DNA from 4 places in the Actinoplanes sp. NPDC051851 genome. Region 1 is predicted to be linked to each of the others. Evidence: riboswitches for the same ligand, from Rfam matches in the RefSeq annotation. Region 1 holds a riboswitch; each other region holds the start of a gene.
What was found. Region 1 has a riboswitch for cyclic di-AMP ahead of AB0M08_RS27070 (hypothetical protein). Riboswitches for the same ligand answer to the same signal wherever they lie in the genome.
Positions count from the first base shown of each region.

Region 1 (4,477 bases):
ACAAGGGTGAGGCGATCGGCCTGATCGGGAGCAACGGCTCCGGCAAGTCGACCCTGCTGCGCGCGGTGGCCGGGTTGCTGCCGGTGGCCCGCGGCGCGATCTACGCGGCCGGCCAGCCGTCCCTACTGGGCGTGAACGCGGCCCTGATGAACGACCTGCCCGGCGATCAGAACGTCGAGCTGGGCTGCCTCGCCATGGGCATGTCGCCGGCCGACGTCAAGGAGAAGAAGCAGGGCATCATCGACTTCTCCGGCATCAACGAGCGCGGCGACTTCTCCTCGCTGCCGATGCGGACCTACTCGTCCGGCATGGCGGCCCGGCTCCGGTTCTCCATCTCGGCGGCGAAGCTGCACGACGTGCTGCTGATCGACGAGGCGCTGGCCACCGGTGACGCGAAGTTCCGCAAGCGCAGTGAGGCCCGGGTTCGCGAGCTCCGCGAGCAGGCCGGCACGGTCTTCCTGGTCAGCCACAGTGAGCAGTCGATCCGGGACACCTGCGAGCGCTGCATCTGGCTGGAGTCCGGACTGATCCGGGCGGACGGCCCGACCGACGAGGTCATGAAGGAGTACGACGCCTTCAACAAGCGGTAACCGCACCACGAGAAGGAGAGAGCCCGGGGTGCCGATCGCCCCGGGCTCTCTTTCGTGTCTCGGTCGGGTCCCGTCAGGTCACCGAGAGATGCACGTGGTTCGTGTGGTCGGTCGACGGTGTCCCGCCGGCCCCGGAGTACGACTTCCAGCCGCTGCTCGGCAACCAGATCCGCTTGAACCAGATCACGTAGAGCACCCCGAGCGTGTCGGAGTTCTTGATGAAGTAGTTCGCCAGGTTGTTGCCGTACGTCTTGCTGGCGCCGGTGGCGACCCCGCCGAAGCCGTTCTTGTCGGCGGCGAAGTCACAGGCCCGGCCCTTCGGATGCTCACCGCTGTTCTGGTGCCGGAAGCACGCGACGTACCGGGTGAACCCGTCCTTCTGGGCCTGCTTGAGGGCGTACAGCAGGCGCGGCGTGATGCAGCCGGTGGTGGTCGGGTCGTTCTCGGTGCACCCGCCGGCGAGGCTGCCGGAGGGCTCGTCGGCCGAGGCACTGTCCCCGCTGCCGCTGTCGCCGTCGGCGTCGTCACCCTGGTTCGCGTTCTTCAGGGCGGTCTCGACCTGCAGCTTCTTCTTGGCCATCACGTTGACCTGCTTCTGCTGGTCGACGATGGTGGCCTCGATCGCGGTCTTGGCCTTCTGCTGGCTGGTCAGCGTGGTCCGGAGATCGGTGATCGCCTGGTTCTGCTGGACCGCCACGGTGCCGAGCGTGATGGCCCGGTCCAGGAAGGCGCCCGAGGAGTCCGCGGTGAGCAGCGCGCTGATCGGGCCGAGCCGGCCGGTCGTGTACGCCTGGACCGCGATCTGGTCCAGCGCCGCCTGCTGCGGGCCGATCGACGCGTCCAGCGTCTTGATCTCGGCGGCCAGCTTGGTCTGCTGCGCCTTCGAGGTCTTCAGCTTCGCCTTGGCCTCGACGTAACCCTTGGAGGCGGAGTCGAGTTGTTCGAGCAGGGACTTGGAGCCGCCCTCACCGTCGTCACCCGATTCACCGGGCGCGGCGAGCGGGCGGGGCGCGGCGGAGGCCGGCGTCGCTATACCGGTCACCCCGCATGCGGCAAGGAGGAGAGCGAAGATCGCCACCCACCGTCGCCGCGCAGGTACTGACTGCACAGGCCATTTCCTTCCGTCGGCCGCCGGCCGGGTTAGCTGACGGGTTCGGGACGAAGGAAATCCCTACCGCACGTGGCGGATTCACCCCGGAAGAAATGGTTCCCCGGCTCGCCCACTCGGGCGATTAGGCGGCGGTCCCCGGGTGGGAACCGAACCGACCATACCCACTCGATCGAGGAATCGACAGTTCTCGTACGCATGGCGACAGGGCAATCACATGACGTCACCTAACTACGGAAAGTCGTTGACCGGTAACGATTTTAGCCATTTCTTCGGTCGTCATGGATGGCGATATCTCGGGTAAACTCTTCGCCGGTCCTGCCCGGACGGCACCGCCCCCGAGTTGCCGGCAGGCCACCGCCCAATCGCCCCGCAAGGGCGAGCCGGGGACCCAGGTCACTGGGGTGAATCCGCCTCGCGCGGTAGGGATCTCTTCCGTCCCGAACCCGTCAGCTAACCCGGTCGGCGGTGACAAGGAAGGATTGTTGATGACCGCACGTCCCCGCCGGTGGCTGATATTGGCCCTGGCGCCGCTCGTGGCGACCGCGTTCCTGGTGGCACCCTCCGCACCGGCGAGCGCCGCACCGAGCGCCAGCTCCTCCACCAGTTCCGAGGAGGACGAGGAGGAACAGCCCGACCTCCTCTCCGACCAGCTCGAAGCGACCAACCGGCGGTACGTGAACGCCAAGGCCGCGGTGACGAAATCGCAGAAGGCGCAGAAGACGCTGGCCACCAAGATCTCGGACGCGGAGAAGCGCCGGGACGCCCTGGTGCCCGAGGTCAACGCGATCGCCAAGCAGCAGTACCAGACCGGCAACCTGAGCGCGGTCGGCTTCCTGCTCGGCAGCGACTCGTCCCAGGACTTCCTGAACAAGGCGATCTCCCTCGAAGAGATCAACAAGCTGCACGACCAGAAGCTGCACGAGCTGAACACGGCGCTCACCGAGATCACCACGGCGAAGACCGCGCTCGACGCCGAGCTCAAGACCGAGCAGCAGCAGCTCGCCGTGCAGAAGCAGCAGAAGACGTCGGCCGACAAGCAGGTGGCCCTGCTCGGCGGTGACACCGGGATCAACAAGACCATCACGCAGGGCATGGTCGACGCGGTCTCCAAGGTCGCGGATCCGGCGCCGCGCAACGCCAGCGGCGGCTTCTCCGCCGAGTCGTGCACCCAGAACGACCCGACCACCAACGGCTGCATCACCAAGCGGACGCTGCACCTCTACCAGGAGGTGAAGAAGGCCGGATTCAACCGCTTCGTCGGTTGTCACCGGGACGGCGGCCCGTTCGAGCACCCCAAGGGCCGGGCGTGTGACTGGTCACTGCAGAAGAGCGGCTTCTCGTCGGCGCACAACAACGACATGATGCGGTACGGCAACGACCTCACCGCGTTCCTCGTGCGCAACGCCGACCGGCTCGGCATCTACTACGTGATCTGGTACAAGCAGATCTGGTTCCCGGCGACCGGGACCTGGCACGCGTACCACGGTGTGAGCGACCACACCGACCACGTGCACGTCTCGCTGCTCTAGGAAGTACCGAGCACCGATACGAAAGGCCCCCGGCCACTGCGGTCGGGGGCCTTCGTGCGTACCGGGAAGATCAGCTGCTGGTGTTCCGGCGCACCGGGGCGCGGCCCGCCGGCTGAGACGGCGCGGGGCCGACCGGCGCCGCCGGCGGGATGGCCATGGTGACCGGCCGCACCTGGGTCACCTCCAGCTCCTTGCCGTGGTGCAGCAGCGTGAGCCGGGCCGACCCCCCGCCGTTGCGCAGCGAGTAGGTGACCTCGTCGGCGGTCACGTTCACCCGCAGCCGCAGACCCCGCCAGAGCAGCGAGAACTCCAGGTTGTTGATCCGGCTGGGCAGCCGCGGCGCGAACGAGAGCTGCCCCTGGAAGTCGCGCATGCCGCCGAGGCCGGCGACCAGCGCGATCCAGGAACCCGCCAGCGACGCCACGTGGACGCCGTCACGGGCGTTCTGGTGCAGGTCGTGCAGGTCCATCAGGGCGGCCTCGCCCAGGTAGTCGTGGGCCAGCTCGAGGTGCCCGGTCTCGGCCGCCATCACCGCCTGGATGCAGGCCGACAGCGACGAGTCCCGCACGGTCCGGGCGTCGTAGTACGCGAAGTTGCGCGCCTTCTCCTCCGGCGTGAAGGCGTCACCCCGGATGTACATCGCCATGACCAGGTCGGCCTGCTTGACCACCTGCTTGCGGTACAGGTCGAAGTACGGGAAGTTCAGCAGGAGTGGGTAGCCCTCGGGCGGCGTGCCCTCGAAGTCCCACTCCTGCAGGCGGGTGAAGCCCTCGCACTGCTGGTGGACGCCGAGCTCCTTGTCGTACGGGATGTGCACGGCAGCCGCCGCGTCCCGCCAGGAGGCGGCCTCCTCGTCGTTCACCCCGAACGTGCGGGCCAGGTCCGGGTGGCGCTTGCAGGCGTCCACCGCGGCCAGCAGGTTCTGCTGGGCCATCAGGTTGGTGTAGACGTTGTCGTTGACCACCGCGGTGTACTCGTCCGGGCCGGTGACGCCGTCGATGTGGAAGCGCCCGTGCCGGTCGTGGTGCCCCAGCGAGCGCCACAGCCGTGCGGTCTCGACCAGCAGCTCCAGGCCGACCTCACGCTCGAAGTCGTAGTCGCCGGTGGCCTGGACGTACCGCCGGACCGCGTCGGCGATGTCGGCGCCGATGTGGAAGCCCGCGGTGCCGGCCGGCCAGTAACCGGAGCACTCCTGGCCGCGGATGGTCCGCCACGGGAAGGCGGCGCCCTGGAGGCCGAGCGTCTGC
Region 1 covers NZ_JBFAYF010000031.1:53,174-57,650, reverse strand. Annotated here, with positions in the region: gene AB0M08_RS27075 (ABC transporter ATP-binding protein) at 1-590, shown strand, start outside; gene AB0M08_RS27070 (hypothetical protein) at 664-1,632, opposite strand; cyclic di-AMP (ydaO/yuaA leader) riboswitch at 1,704-1,839, opposite strand; cyclic di-AMP (ydaO/yuaA leader) riboswitch at 2,047-2,183, shown strand; gene AB0M08_RS27065 (hypothetical protein) at 2,187-3,230, shown strand; gene AB0M08_RS27060 (glycoside hydrolase family 65 protein) at 3,301-4,477, opposite strand, start outside.

Region 2 (4,477 bases), on a different contig from region 1:
CCTTCGTGATCACGACACCTCCCGCCAGCTCGTCGCGGAACTTCGCCGGGAGGATCAGCCGGCCCTTCTCGTCGAGGCGCGGGGTGTGCGTGCCGAGGAACATCGGCCTGAACCCCCCTTGCCGTGGCGACCACTCCTTCGCGGAGGGAGCGTCCGCCGTTCAACTCGGGCCGGCAGGCTCCGCGGTTGAGTCCCAGGGTTCGTTCCTCGGTCCTGCCACTGTGCCCCACTCTACTCCACTTCCCTCCACCTGCAACCCGAATGCGCCCGCTTGCGAGGGCTTTTCGCGGACGTCCTCCCAGCTCACAGGCGGTGGAGCGGAGTGGAGGGCCAGACCATGATCATCAAGGTCCGCTTTCCGACATCCACCCCCACCCCCCTCTCAACGCGGCGTCAATCACCCCTGCTGAGACCCCCGACACCCCGCCCCGTCCCCCCAGTGGAGGAAAGTGGAGCCCCCTCCCCAGCCAGGTTCACCCCCTTGCACACCGCGTGAGGTTCACCCCCTCCGCTCCGCGCCGCCCGAGGTTCACCCCCTGCCCCGCACCGCGTGAGATTCACCCCGCTCCGCACCACGACTCCCCCTCGCCGCAGCCACCGGTTCTTGGCTGGCACTCCGGGGTGCATCCGCGATCCCGACACACCCCGGAACACCAGCCACCAGACCCCCACCAGACCCCAGCTGGCACCCAGGGGTGCATCCGAGGGCCCGAGACACCCCACAACGCCAGCCGAGTGATCAGCCGGTGCCGATTCGCGGGATTCCGGGCAGACGGCTGGCGGCAGGCGGCCGGCTGATGGCTGCCCAGGACCGGCTCCGGGGCCTGCGCGGGCAACGGGCAGCCGGCGACGGACGGCGGCAGACGGCGGACGGCGGACGGCGGGCAGCCGGCGGCGAACGGCGAGCAGCCGGCGGCGAACGGCGAGCAGCCGGCAGCAGCGGGCGGCGGGCGGCGACAGGGTTCCGGCGCGGGAACGCCAGTGGGGCGCGGCCCGGAGTTCCGGGACGCGCCCCACTGGCGGTCATTCCTTATTTACTAAGTGCTGTCACGCAACGAGGCGGCGTACGACATAGTTGCTGCCGTAGATCTTGTGCTTGCCGACCCGGGCGCCGGTGTGCGGCGAGTCGTACATGTACCCGTTGCCGGCGTAGATCGCCGCGTGGTAGCCGTACGAACCCGACCGGAAGATGATCAGGTCGCCGACCTTCTTGTTCGACTTGCTGACGGCCTTGCCGTAGTTCTGCTGCGAGTTCGCCTTGTGCGGCAGCTTCTTACCGGCCGCCTTCTTGTAGACGTACTTGGTGAAGCCCGAACAGTCGAAGCGGCTCGGACCGGCTGCCGCGTACTTGTAGAGGGCGCCCTTGTGGCTCTTGGCCTCGGCGAGGATCTTGGCGCCGCTGGCGACGACCGTGATCTTGACCTTGGAGCTGACCTTCGAGGTGTAACCGGAGCCGGTGAAGACGGTCCGCACGTAGGCGGTCGACTTCTGCTTGTACTTCAGGGCCACCGTCCCGTTGGCGTTCTTCACGGTCTCGGTGTCCCAGGTGACCCACTTGCCACCCTTGTAACCCTGCAGGCGCACGGTGCCCTTGGCGATCTTCCCGGTGTTCGGGTCGATGACCTTGGCGGTGACGGTGAGGGTGGAGCCCCACTTGAGCTTCCGGGTGTTGACCTTCGCGATGGTCAGCTTGGGCGTGACCTTCGTGGAGGCGGCCGTCGTGACGGCGGTTGTCGTTACCGGGGTGGTCGTCGTAGCGGCGACCGCGGGCGTCGCCCCGATCAACTGGCCGGCGCAGAAGCAGAGGCCAAGGGAGAGGGCGGCGGTACCGGCGCCGGACATGCGGCGGCCCCGGCTCGAACGGTGTGCGGGCACGGAAAGTATTCCCTCCGGCACGCCTGCGAGGTTAGCTGTCGGGTTCGGGCGGGAAGGATGCCCGGCCGCCGGAGCGGCTTCACCCCAAGGTCCTGACCTGGTACGCCGTGAATGGTGCCAGCGCGGTGTGGACCGGGAATGGTTCCCCCGTCCCTGCCCCCGAATGCCTTTTTCGGTCGTACTGGTGTTGCGGTGGTCGCACCCTCAGACCCGGGGCAGGGCTCGGCGTGAGCCGTCCGGTGCGAGCCGCGATCGTTCGTCGCTGGCGGATTCCTTGGTACCTGAGAATTTCCTAGATCGTCAGGTCCTAAATCGTCACCGTCCGTGGTTGGCATTCTTGGCGATGTCCAATTTGTTACCGGACGAAGACAATTGCCAATACCTAAAGTAATCAACCAAACACGGAGCGTCGAAGACGATCGGTGAACCAGAACACAGAAAAAGTGGAGCGGTAACCCGTACGTGACCCGGGTAGGTCACCCACCGGCACAAACGCGGTAAACCGTTCGGCCGACCCCGACATCGCCGGTGTTCCACCCCTTCCGGCAACTCGACGTAACCCTTCGTTCCGGTACCCTCGCTGGCGTGACGGACGGGAAGATGCCCTTGCGGGCCGTGGTGGCGACCCAGGTGTCGAAGACCGCGGCGGCGCTCTCCAGGGCCGCGGGACGCGGCGACGGTTCGGTGATCGGTGGCTGGATCGGTCTCAAGATCGACCCTGACCTGCTGGCCCACCTGGCGTCCGGCCGGGCGGTCGCGCTCGTCTCCGGCACCAACGGCAAGACCACCACCACCCGGCTCACCGCCGCGGCGGTCGGGGTGCTCGGCCGGGTCGCCACCAACTCGTACGGTGCGAACATGCCCACCGGCCACACCTCGGCGCTCGCCAAGGAGGGGCACACCCCGTTCGCGGTCCTCGAGGTCGACGAGCACTACCTCGCCCAGGTCATCGAGGCGACCAGGCCGCGCGTGGTGGCCCTGCTCAACCTCTCCCGCGACCAGCTCGACCGGGCGAAGGAGGTGGCGATGATGGCGCAGCTGTGGAAGACCGCGCTCGCCAACCACCCCGACATCCGGGTGGTCGCCAACGCCGACGACCCGCTCGTGGTCTGGTCCGCCGCCGCCAGCCCGCAGGTGACCTGGTTCAGCGCCGGCCAGCGCTGGCTGGACGACTCGTTCGTCTGCCCGGAGAGCGGCCACCCGATCGAGCGCGCCAACGGCGACTGGTGGTGCACCGGCTGCCCGCTGCGCCGCCCGCGCCCGCAGTGGTCGGTCGAGGACGAGGGCGTCACCGACCCGCGCGGCGACTGGCACCTGGTCAAACTCCAGCTCCCCGGCAAGGTCAACATCGGTAACGCCGCGACGGCCCTCGCGGTCGCCGCCGAGTTCGGCGTACGCACGATCGAGGCGCTCCCCCGGCTCTCCCGGGTCACGTCGATCGCCGGCCGGTACGCGCAGGTCGACAAGGACGGCCGCAACATCCGGCTGCTCCTGGCGAAGAACCCGGCGAGCTGGCTCGAGGCCTTCGACATGGCCGACCAGGCGCCGACGCTGCTCTCGATCAACGCGCGGGACCCCGACGGCCTGGACACGTCCTGGCTCTACGACGTCGACTTCGCGCCGCTCCGCGACCGTCCGGTGCTGATCACCGGCGACCGCGCGTACGACCTGGCCGTCCGGCTCCAGGTGAACCAGGTGCCGTTCCGGCACGTACAAACTTTCGACGAGGCGCTGCAGGCCGTGCCGCCGGGCCGCCTCGAGGTGATCGCCAACTACACGGCGTTCCAGGACATCCGAGCGGAGTTGGACCGTGTCAACTGAGTCCCTGCGGATCGTCTGGATCTATCCGGATCTGCTCTCGACCTACGGCGACCGGGGCAACCTGCTGATCCTGGCGCACCGGGCGGCGGCCCGCGGCATCCCGGTGGAGACGTACGAGGTCCGCTCCGACCAGCCGATGCCGACCACCGCCGACATCTACCTGATCGGCGGCGGCGAGGACGGCCCGCAGGCGCTCGCGTCACAGCGGCTGCTCACCGACGGCGGGCTGCACCGCGCGGTCAACCAGGGCGCGGCCGTCCTGGCGATCTGCGCCGGCTACCAGCTCTTCGGTCACTCCTTCTTCGCCAAGGGCACGAAGTGCGCCGGCCTCGGGCTGCTCGACATCACCTCGGACCGGGGCGAGACCCGCGCCGTCGGCGAGCTCGGCGGGGAGATCGACCCCCGGCTCGGCCTGCCCCCGCTGACCGGTTTCGAGAACCACGGCGGGCGTACGCACCTCGGCGCGCACGCCGCTCCCCTGGCCCGGGTGACCGCCGGCATCGGGAACGACGGCCAGACCGAGGGCGCGTGGTACGGCAAGATCCTCGGCACCTACTCGCACGGCCCGGCGCTCGCTCGCAACCCAGCGATAGCCGATCTGCTACTGCGCTGGTCAACGGGCGCGGATAGGCTTCAGCCTCTCGACGACGCCTGGGCCGACCGGCTCCGGGGGGAGAGGCTCGCGGCGGCAAGCCCGGCATGACCCTGTTCTGAACCGACGACAGTTGGGGCGGTAGGCCTGCATGACCGACATCCTGATCGCCCCGCGGGGCGTGCACTC
Region 2 covers NZ_JBFAYF010000028.1:34,656-39,132, reverse strand. Annotated here, with positions in the region: gene mraZ (division/cell wall cluster transcriptional repressor MraZ) at 1-103, opposite strand, end outside; gene AB0M08_RS25285 (NlpC/P60 family protein) at 1,048-1,875, opposite strand; cyclic di-AMP (ydaO/yuaA leader) riboswitch at 1,881-2,063, opposite strand; gene AB0M08_RS25280 (MurT ligase domain-containing protein) at 2,476-3,696, shown strand; gene AB0M08_RS25275 (glutamine amidotransferase) at 3,686-4,399, shown strand.
Region 2: it holds a riboswitch for cyclic di-AMP, as region 1 does, so the genes downstream of both, AB0M08_RS25285 (NlpC/P60 family protein) here and AB0M08_RS27070 (hypothetical protein) in region 1, are expected to answer to the same signal.

Region 3 (4,477 bases), on a different contig from region 1:
AGACCGAGGCGCTGCTCCGGGCCGGCTGGCGGGTGCTCGCCGTGGATCGCGGCCCGGCCCTCGACATCCCGGCGAACGACCTGCTCACGGTACTCGCGGCCGGGTTCGAGGAGTTGGACGGGCTGCCGCCCGCCGATCTGGTCTACGCCGGTTACGCCCTCCCCTACCAGACCAGGGAGAGCTTCGATCGCCTGTGGACGGTGATCCGCTCGGCGCTGCGCCCGGGTGGCCGGGTGGCCGTCGACGTCTTCGGCGTGCACGACTCGTGGGCCGGCGACCCCACCGGCACCTACCTCACCGCCGACGAGGCACGCGCCCTCGCCGACGGCCTCACCATCGAGCACTGGCACGAGGTGGACGCCCCCGGCCCGGCGTTCAGCGGCCCCAAGCACTGGCACACCTTCGAGCTGATCGCCCGCCGCCCGCAGTGAGAAAGCCGATCGCAGTAAGAAAGCCGATCGCAGCGCGGAAGCTTGAGCTCAGAGCTTGCGGGCGCCGATCTCCACGCCGGCCGCCCGCAGCCGGGTGACCAGCGCGTCCCCGATCCCGGTCGCCGGGGTCAGCACCCCGCCGCCGTGCTCCGGCAGCGCCTCCCGGTCCAGCGCGAGTGCCAGCGCCGACTCGCCAAGCATCACCGCCGTCGCCGCGTACCCCGGGTCGCCCTTGGCCCTGACCCGGGCCGTGTAGCGCGCCCCGGACGTGGTGGTGGTGAAGATGTCCATGGTGAAGTGACCGTTGCGGCGGCTCTGCTCGTCCGGACCGGTACCGGGCGCGGGCAGCACCCGGTCGAGCACGAACCGCACCGGCGGCACCGCCAGCCCGAGGAAGACCCCCATCATGCCCGCCTTGGTGAGGGTCGCGATCACCGGCGAGAGCGGCGAGGTGCCCACGCTCATCGCCTCGCGGTAGCGGAACCGTTTCCCGTACGCCCAATCCCGCAACGCGTTGCTGCGCCGCACCACCCGGGTGTTGTAGGACGCCATCACGAACGGCGCGAGGTGCCCGCGCAGCCGGGGATCGACCTGCTCGGCGGGGAACGTCTCCATGTCGTTCTGCCGCCCGAAGTCCGGCTCCGCCTTGCGATCGGGACTGAGCGAATACGGACTCCCCGCCACCCGCCGCAGTTTCGGGTCACGCTTCATCACGTCGACCTGGTTGCGCATCGAGTCGATGGTGCCGCCGCTGAACCCGCCGCGCATCTTGGTGACCACGAGCGTGGTGTCGGTGAGCTCACCCGCGCCGTCCCGCTCGGCGAGCTGGTGCAGCACGTGAACGCCCAGATCGGACGGGATCGAGTCGAATCCGCAGGAGTGCACGATCCGCGCGCCGGTGCTCTTCGCCAGCTCGTGGTTCGCGTCGATGCTGTCCCGGGCGAAGAGCACCTCGCCGGTGAGGTCAACGTAGTCGGTGCCCGCCGCGGCACAGGCGTTCACCAGCGGAAGGCCGAACTTCGCGTACGGCCCCACGGTGCTGACCACGACACGCGCACGGGCGGCCAGTGCGGCCAGCGCCTCCACGTCGGCGGCGTCGGCCACGAGCACCGGCCAGTCGACGCCGAGCGACGCCCTGGCCGCCTCCAGTTTCGCCGGTGAGCGACCGGCCAGCGCGATCCTGGTCCCCTCCGGGGCATGCTCGGCGAGATGCCCCGCCACCAGCACACCGACGAAGCCGGTGGCCCCGAAGATGACCACGTCGAAGTCGCGCTCACGATCGCTCATGGTCGGAGATTGTGCACTGCCACTGCACTAGCTGGATACAGAATGCGGGCTTCCTCTTTCAGGTGGTGCTGGACAACATGGTGACTTATCCGCACAAAGGAAGGTCAAACCAATTAATTTGGGGTAACAGCCAGCGGCCTGGTGCCCGGAATACGGACGCCACGCCACCGACCAGTAGTCCGCACAGCCGCGGACTCCGTGACCGGAACGCCGAGTCCATGCCTCGGTCACGGACGACAACCCACAGGCATGGAGCGGGGGACCCACAGTTCCTCGGCGCGCCGCCGCGCGCGCCTCGGGGTGAAGCCGTCTCGCGACGGCCGGGCACCTCTGCCCGAACCCGACAGCTCACCTCGTAGGCGTTGAGGAGAACAATTTCATGGTTCAGATCCAAAAGAGGGCCCGTCGCGTCCTCGGCGCCGCCGTGTGCGGAATCGCCGGCTCCGTGGCCCTGCTCGGCGCCAGCACGCCCGCCCAGGCCGACGCGGCCGACGTCAACTGGGACGCCGTCGCCCAGTGCGAATCCGGCGGGAATTGGCGCATCAACACCGGCAACGGGTATTACGGCGGTCTCCAGTTCAGCCGCAGCACCTGGCGCTCCTACGGCGGTACGAAATACGCGTCCACCGCCAACCAAGCTTCCAAGGGCGAACAGGTCGCCGTCGCCGAAAAGGTTCTGCGCGGCCAGGGCATCGGAGCATGGCCCACCTGCGGAAGGCGGGGCATGACCCGCGCGTACCGGACGGCCTCGGTGCACAAGCGGGCGAACGTGCGGATGCGCCTGGTCTCCAACGTCACCAGGACCCGCAAAGCCACCGGACACACCTACGTGGTGCGGCCCGGTGACACGCTGAGCGGAATCGCCCACAGGTATCACGTCGCGGGCGGCTGGAAGCACATCTACCAGGCCAATCGCGCCCGGCTGAGCAGCCCGAACAAGCTCTACCCGGGCCAGCGCCTCGCCATCTGACACGCCTCGCGCGGCAGGCCGTCTCGAACCGAGCCGTCTCGAACCGAGCCGCCTCGAACCGAGCCGCCTGGAACCGAGCCGTCTGGAACCGAGCCGCCTGGAACCGCGCAGGGATCCTCCTAGGTGGTCCGGCGGAACTCCGGCTGGTCGAGCACCCGCAGCCAGGTGCCGTCCGGCTGGCGTCGTGCCACCTGAGCCCGGGCGCCCGCGCCGTCTCTCGGCGGCGTGGAGGTGAGAGCCAGGTCGCCGCTGATCAGTGTCGGCAGCGGCGGCTCCGGCTCGAACCGGGGCGACTCGGGCAGGATCCCGGCCCAGAGCTTCTCGATGGCGGTGCGGCCCACCGTCTGCGAGCCGGGCGGCCAGGCCATCACCGCGTCCTCCTCGTAGAGCGCGGCGATGCCGGCCGCGTCCTTGGCGTTGGCCCGCTCGACGAAGAGGCGGGTCAGGTCTTCGGGCTTGTTGGCGACTTCGGTCATGCCTCCACCCTGCCCGTCACCCCACCACAAGTCCAACAGATGGTTCTTCTAGCACCTACAATCCCCACTCATGGATCTGCGGCAGCTGGAGTACTTCGTCGCGGTGGCCGAGACGGGGAACTTCACCCGGGCCGCGGAGCGCGTGCACATCACCCAGTCCGGGGTGAGCGCCCAGGTCAAGGCCCTGGAGCAGGAGCTGGGCACGGAGCTGTTCGACCGTGGCACCCGGACCGCCCGGCTGACCGAGGCCGGCTCGGCGGCGCTCCGGCACGCCCGCGAGGCCCTGGACGCGGTCGAGGGGCTGCGTGAGGCGATCGACGACGTGCGCGGACTGGTCCGTGGCCGGTTGACGCTCGGCATGGTGACCGGCTGCGAGATCGCGCCGCTCTTCGACGCGCTCGCCGCCTTCCACCGCGATCACCCCGGCATCGAGGTCGAGCTGGTCGAGGCGAACTCCGACCAGCTCGTCGCCCAGGTGCGCACCGGCGCGCTGGACATCGCCCTGGCCGGGCTCCCGGGACTGCCGGAGCACCTGGCCACGCGGGTGATCGCGAGTGAACGCCTGGTCGCGCTCGCTCCCGCCGACGGCGAGTTCGCCGGGCTGACCCGGATCTCCCTCGGGCGGCTCTCGACGTACGGGATAATCGCTCTCCCGCAGGGGACCGGCATCCGTGACGTGCTCGATCAAGCGCGCGTGGCAGCGGGTCTGGCGACCTCGGTCGCCCTGGTGGCGACCTCCCCGGAGACGGTCGCCGGGCTCGCGCGGCGCGGACTCGGCGTCGCGGTGCTGAGCGAGTCGATGGCCGCCGCGCACCCCGATCTGGTCGCCGTGCCGATCGACGACGTGCCGATCCCGGCGCTGCTCGCCCTGGTCTGGCAGGACCGCCCCAGCCCGGCCCGCGCCGCCTTCCTGCGACACTGCGCGGCGGCCTTCGGATAGCGGCGGCCTTCGGATGGACGGATGCCCCCGCCACTGACGTGACGGGGGCATCCGGAGAAGATGCTGTTACTTGGTCAGCTTCTGCGTGTAGACCTTGGTCGCCGAGCTGTTGCCCGCCTTGTCCTTGGCCCAGTAGCCGACGCGCAGCGTGCCCTTCTTGAGGCCGGAGACCTTCACCGACCAGGAGCCGCCGCTCACCTTCGCGGTCAGCGTCTCCGCCTTGGCGAGGGCCTTCGACTTCGAGGAAGCCTTGGTCCACTTGCCGTGGCTGTAGTAGTACCACTTGCCGGAGCGCTGCTCGACCAGCTTCACCTTGACGCTGTCGACGCCCAGACCCTTGTCACTGACCTTGCCGGTGATCGTCTTCCAGGAC
Region 3 covers NZ_JBFAYF010000038.1:47,984-52,460, forward strand. Annotated here, with positions in the region: gene AB0M08_RS30530 (class I SAM-dependent methyltransferase) at 1-431, shown strand, start outside; gene AB0M08_RS30535 (saccharopine dehydrogenase NADP-binding domain-containing protein) at 480-1,718, opposite strand; cyclic di-AMP (ydaO/yuaA leader) riboswitch at 1,917-2,095, shown strand; gene AB0M08_RS30540 (transglycosylase family protein) at 2,098-2,688, shown strand; gene AB0M08_RS30545 (nuclear transport factor 2 family protein) at 2,808-3,164, opposite strand; gene AB0M08_RS30550 (LysR family transcriptional regulator) at 3,235-4,104, shown strand; gene AB0M08_RS30555 (ExeM/NucH family extracellular endonuclease) at 4,171-4,477, opposite strand, start outside.
Region 3: it holds a riboswitch for cyclic di-AMP, as region 1 does, so the genes downstream of both, AB0M08_RS30540 (transglycosylase family protein) here and AB0M08_RS27070 (hypothetical protein) in region 1, are expected to answer to the same signal.

Region 4 (4,477 bases), on a different contig from region 1:
CCCAGGTGATGCCCGTCGCTGTGACGACTGAGAGGCCGATGGTGTTATGAGGCACGCGACGGGTATCCGGTTCTGTCAACAGGGCTGCCGCCGGATGATCGCACTCAGGATCCGCGCACTGGGCTCTCAGGTAAGACCCAGGCATTCGTGACACTTTCGATCCACCAGCCGGAATCAGTGCAGGCAGCCATTTGTTGTGTAGATGTCAGCAACCGCAATGCACGAGCTGCGGACGTTACGGGAGAGGGCTGATGGACGCAGGTAATGCCCGTAACAGGGTTAGTGACGGCAATGAGGGGACCGTGGGCAACGTGGAGAAGAACACCGTGATGCGTACCGACCAGGTTGCCGAGGAGCGCGACCTCGTCGGAGTCTACCTGCACGAGATCTCCCGGACGCCGCTGTTGGACGCCGCGCGGGAGGTCGAACTCTCCAAGGCGATCGAGGCGGGCCTCTACGCCGAGTTCCTGCTCGACCAGGGCGAGGAGCACCGCGGCGTGAGCCGGGAGGAGCTGGAGCGCCTCGTCACCGAGGGCCAGCGCAGCAAGGACCTGTTCATCCGGGCCAACCTGCGGTTGGTCGTCTCCATCGCACGCCGCTACGTGCGTTCCGGCATGCCGATGCTCGACCTGATCCAGGAGGGCAACACCGGTCTGGTGCGCGCGGTCGAGAAGTTCGACTACGAGCGCGGCTACAAGTTCTCGACTTACGCGACCTGGTGGGTGCGGCAGGCGATCAGCCGGGCCATCGCGCAGCAGGAGCGGACCGTGCGCCTCCCCGTGCACCTGGTCGAGGACGTCAACCGGATGCGCAACGTCACCCGCCAGCTCGTCCGTGAGCTGGGCGGCGACCCCGAGCCCGAGCAGATCGCGGCGGCGCTGGGCGTCACCGTGGAGCGGGTCAACGAGCTCACCCGCTGGGCGCAGGACACCGTCTCCCTGGACACCCCGGTCGGCGACGACGGCGACACCAACCTCGGTGACCTGGTCGCCGACAGCGACGCACCGTCCCCTGAGGAGATCGTGCTGAGCGCGCTGGAGCGCCAGCGCATCGAGGGCCTGCTCAACCACCTGGACGACCGGTCCGCCGGCATCATGCGCGCCCGGTACGGCCTGGAGGACGGCCGGGAGCACTCGCTGACCGAGGTGGCCTCGCGCTTCTCGCTCAGCCGCGAGCGCATCCGCCAGCTGGAGATCCAGGCGCTGGGACGGCTGCGCGAGCTGGCCCGGGCCGAGGGTCTGCAGGCCGCCTGACATCCACGCTGAGCCACGACAAGCGAAAGGCCGGTGCTCCCCGCGGGGAGCACCGGCCTTCGTCGTTGCGGTGGCGTTACTTGACCCGGCCGTAGCCGTACGGGGTCATGATGTCGATCGACCGGTACAGGACGTCCCGGCCCGCCGACGGCGCGTCGATGATCTTGCCGTCGCCGACGTAGAGGGCGACGTGCCCGAGGGATCGGTAGAACACCAGGTCGCCGGCCTTGAGGTCGGACCGGCTGATCCGGGCGGTGGCGCTGTACTGGGCGGCGGCGTTGTGCGGCAGCGACTTGCCCGCCGCGGCCCACGCCGCCATGGTGAGACCCGAGCAGTCGTACGAGTCCGGACCGGCGTCACCGTAGCCGTACGGCTTGCCGATCGCGTTGAACGCGTAGGTGACCGCGGTGCCGGCCGAGCCCGCGATGCTGGGGATCGTGCCGGTGTACGAGCCGGAGTCCTCGGTGGCGCTGCCGTAGAGGTCCTCGCGCATGTCGTACAGGTCCTCGAGGTCGCCCTCGATCTTCTTCTTACGGGCGGCCAGCTCGGTGACCTGCGCGGACTGCTTGTCCTGCGTGACCTTGAGGGCGGCCTGCCGCTCGTTGTAGGTCGCGGTGGTGTCGGTGTAGCTGTCGATGTCCGCCTGGTTGTCCAGAGTGATCTGCTCGAGGTACGTCATCCGGTCGAGCAGGCTGTCGGTGTCCCCACCGAGCAGGACGGTCATCGGGCCGACCCGGCCCTGGATGTAGGAGGTGGACGCGATCGTCTGCACCTTGCCCGTGGCCGTGGCGAGAGCCTGCTGAGCGGGCTTGATCGACGCGGCCAGCTTGGTCGATTGAGCCTTGGTCTCCTTCAGCTCGATCTTCATCTTGTTGTACGACTCGGTGATGTCCTCGACCTGATCAGAAGCCTTGTCGATCTTCTTCTTCAGCTCGCTCTCGGACGGTGCCGCGTGCGCGGCCGTCGCTCCCGACGTGGTGATCGCCAGCGCTGTCAGCGCGACCACGAGCGCCCTCAGTCGGGTACGGGGGTGTGGCACTGGTCAGGGGCCCTTCTTCCGCTTCCTGGCCGCCTACCGGGTTAGCTGACGGCGGTGTTAGCTACGGATCAGTGGGCTCGGAAGATGAAGCCCTACCGCGTCTGCCGTGCGGATTCACCCCGGGAAGGTGCTTCCCCGGTTCTGGTGCGGCTGCCGGAAACCCGGGGGTGGGTCGCCGGACGCCGTTCGAAGATTCGGCGGCGTTGGTCGGCGCCACCGGAGGGTTTGTGGCTGCGGACCGAACCAACCGCACCAACTTATCGGGGTCCGAAACAAAATCAAGACCTTGACACGCGCTTTATGCGATTAGTCGCAGTTGCGAGAATAATCCTGATAACGGGCTGTTATATGTCCCGCGCTGAGCGTCATTCAGGCGCGGGTCGACCCGTTAATCGTTGAGAGCCGGTTCGTAAGCAGTATTCGGAACCCAGCTCTGAGTGACCTTACGCTCGGCCCAGAACGAGAAGAAGGGGATGGTGCCGGCCAGCATCACGATCACCATTCGCGAGAACGGCCACTTCGCCCGTCGCGACAGGTCGAACGCGAGCACCAGATAGACCATGTAGAGGAAACCGTGCAGCGGGCCGACGAGCGCGACCACCGTCGCGTTGTCCGCCAGGTACTTCAGCGGCATGCCGATCAGGGTCAGGACGATGAGGAACACGCCGACGATCCAGGCGATGATCCGGTAACGGGTGAGAGCGCCCTGCACGGTGGAGGTCTCCTTCTAGCGGTTCTCGACGATGTCGCGCTGCGGCACGCGTCCGGGGTAGTCGGCCGGCCGGGCGCCCGGGTGCTCGGTCAGCCAGGCCAGGTAGTCGTTGTAGGCGTCCAGCTCGGGGTCGGACTCGCCGCGGCCGCCGGCCCGGCCGGCGACCCGGACCGGGCGGCCCAGCGTGATCGGTGCGTCCGGATCGCGCTCGGTGACCGGGGCCGGCGCCTCCTCGGCGGTGGCGGTGGGCTCGGAACTCCGGCGGAAGACCTGGATCTCGCGGACCCAGATGAAGACGACGAAACCGGCGAAGACCGGCCACTCGAACATGTAGCCCCAGCTGAGCGAGTTTCCCCCGGTGGCCCGGCTGTACTGCCACCAGCCGAGGCCGAGGCAGCCCGCGGTCAGCACCAGCGCCAGGAGGTGCTTGCCGATCCAGACCGGAGACCACAGCCCTTTCATGACCACGAGCGTACCGGCGGGTTTGGCGAGCCCTTGCCCGGGCAACCGTCCTGACGAGCGAAGCCCGTACGGCGAACGGAGGTGCACGATGGACTTCGATACCGGCGTCGACCCGGTGGGGCTGCCCGACGACGACCTGTTCCGCGAGCTCGCCAGCCTGTACCGGGCCCGGCTGGACGCGCTCCGGCACGGGCCGGACGCGGCACTGGAGAACCACTTCCGGCGGACCGCGGTGCTGGAGACCGAGTACATGGCCCGGTTTCCCGGCCGGGAGGTCACACCGGAGCGGCTGACCCACGCCTTCTGGCGGGTTGTCGGCTGAGCGGGATCGGACAGCGAGGTGACCCAGCTCACAATCGTTGCCGGAATCACGCGCGGGTGCCGAAGGTTGTGAACGGATGCCGGTGTGCCCAGTGTCCCCGGGCCTCACCCATCGCCTGCACGGAATACCAGTTCGGCTGGAGCCGTGTTGAGCCACTCGCCGCGAGGCGACCTGCACACCGGCATCTAACTTCAGCTCAGCCCTCCGGTCCGCCGGGGGCTGAGCTGCGTTTTGTCACCCGTTCGTGAACCCCGCGCCGAATTTCGACGGATCGGGCCTAGAGGGTTTAATCGGACAACACCCCCCGATCGGGGCATCGCACCGAGCCTGATCCGGATCGACATGGCAGTATCCCTCGGGTGTCTGTCCCGCAACGTCGCGTTCCGGCCGCGCCCCGCGCCACCCGGTCCCGCCGGCGCGCCGCCAGTGCCACGCCCCTCCCCGGCCGCCCCCGGAGACTGGTGGCCGGCTCCCGCTCCCGGTCCGTCAAGCCGTCGGTCTTCCCCGGATCCGGCCCTCACCCGGTCGAGCTGGCCGGCCTCCTGCACGAGGTCAGCGTCCGGCTGCTGAGCGCCGACACGTTGCCGCAGGCACTCGACCGCCTCGCCGCCGTCACCGCGGGCACCCTGCCGGGCGCGATCCGCTGCTCGGTCGTCCTGATCGGCGAGGGCGGCCCGCTCACCGTCACG
Region 4 covers NZ_JBFAYF010000015.1:92,921-97,397, reverse strand. Annotated here, with positions in the region: gene AB0M08_RS17245 (sigma-70 family RNA polymerase sigma factor) at 252-1,253, shown strand; gene AB0M08_RS17240 (NlpC/P60 family protein) at 1,330-2,259, opposite strand; cyclic di-AMP (ydaO/yuaA leader) riboswitch at 2,307-2,502, opposite strand; gene AB0M08_RS17235 (DUF3817 domain-containing protein) at 2,681-3,004, opposite strand; gene AB0M08_RS17230 (hypothetical protein) at 3,020-3,466, opposite strand; gene AB0M08_RS17225 (DUF6158 family protein) at 3,555-3,788, shown strand; gene AB0M08_RS17220 (GAF and ANTAR domain-containing protein) at 4,148-4,477, shown strand, end outside.
Region 4: it holds a riboswitch for cyclic di-AMP, as region 1 does, so the genes downstream of both, AB0M08_RS17240 (NlpC/P60 family protein) here and AB0M08_RS27070 (hypothetical protein) in region 1, are expected to answer to the same signal.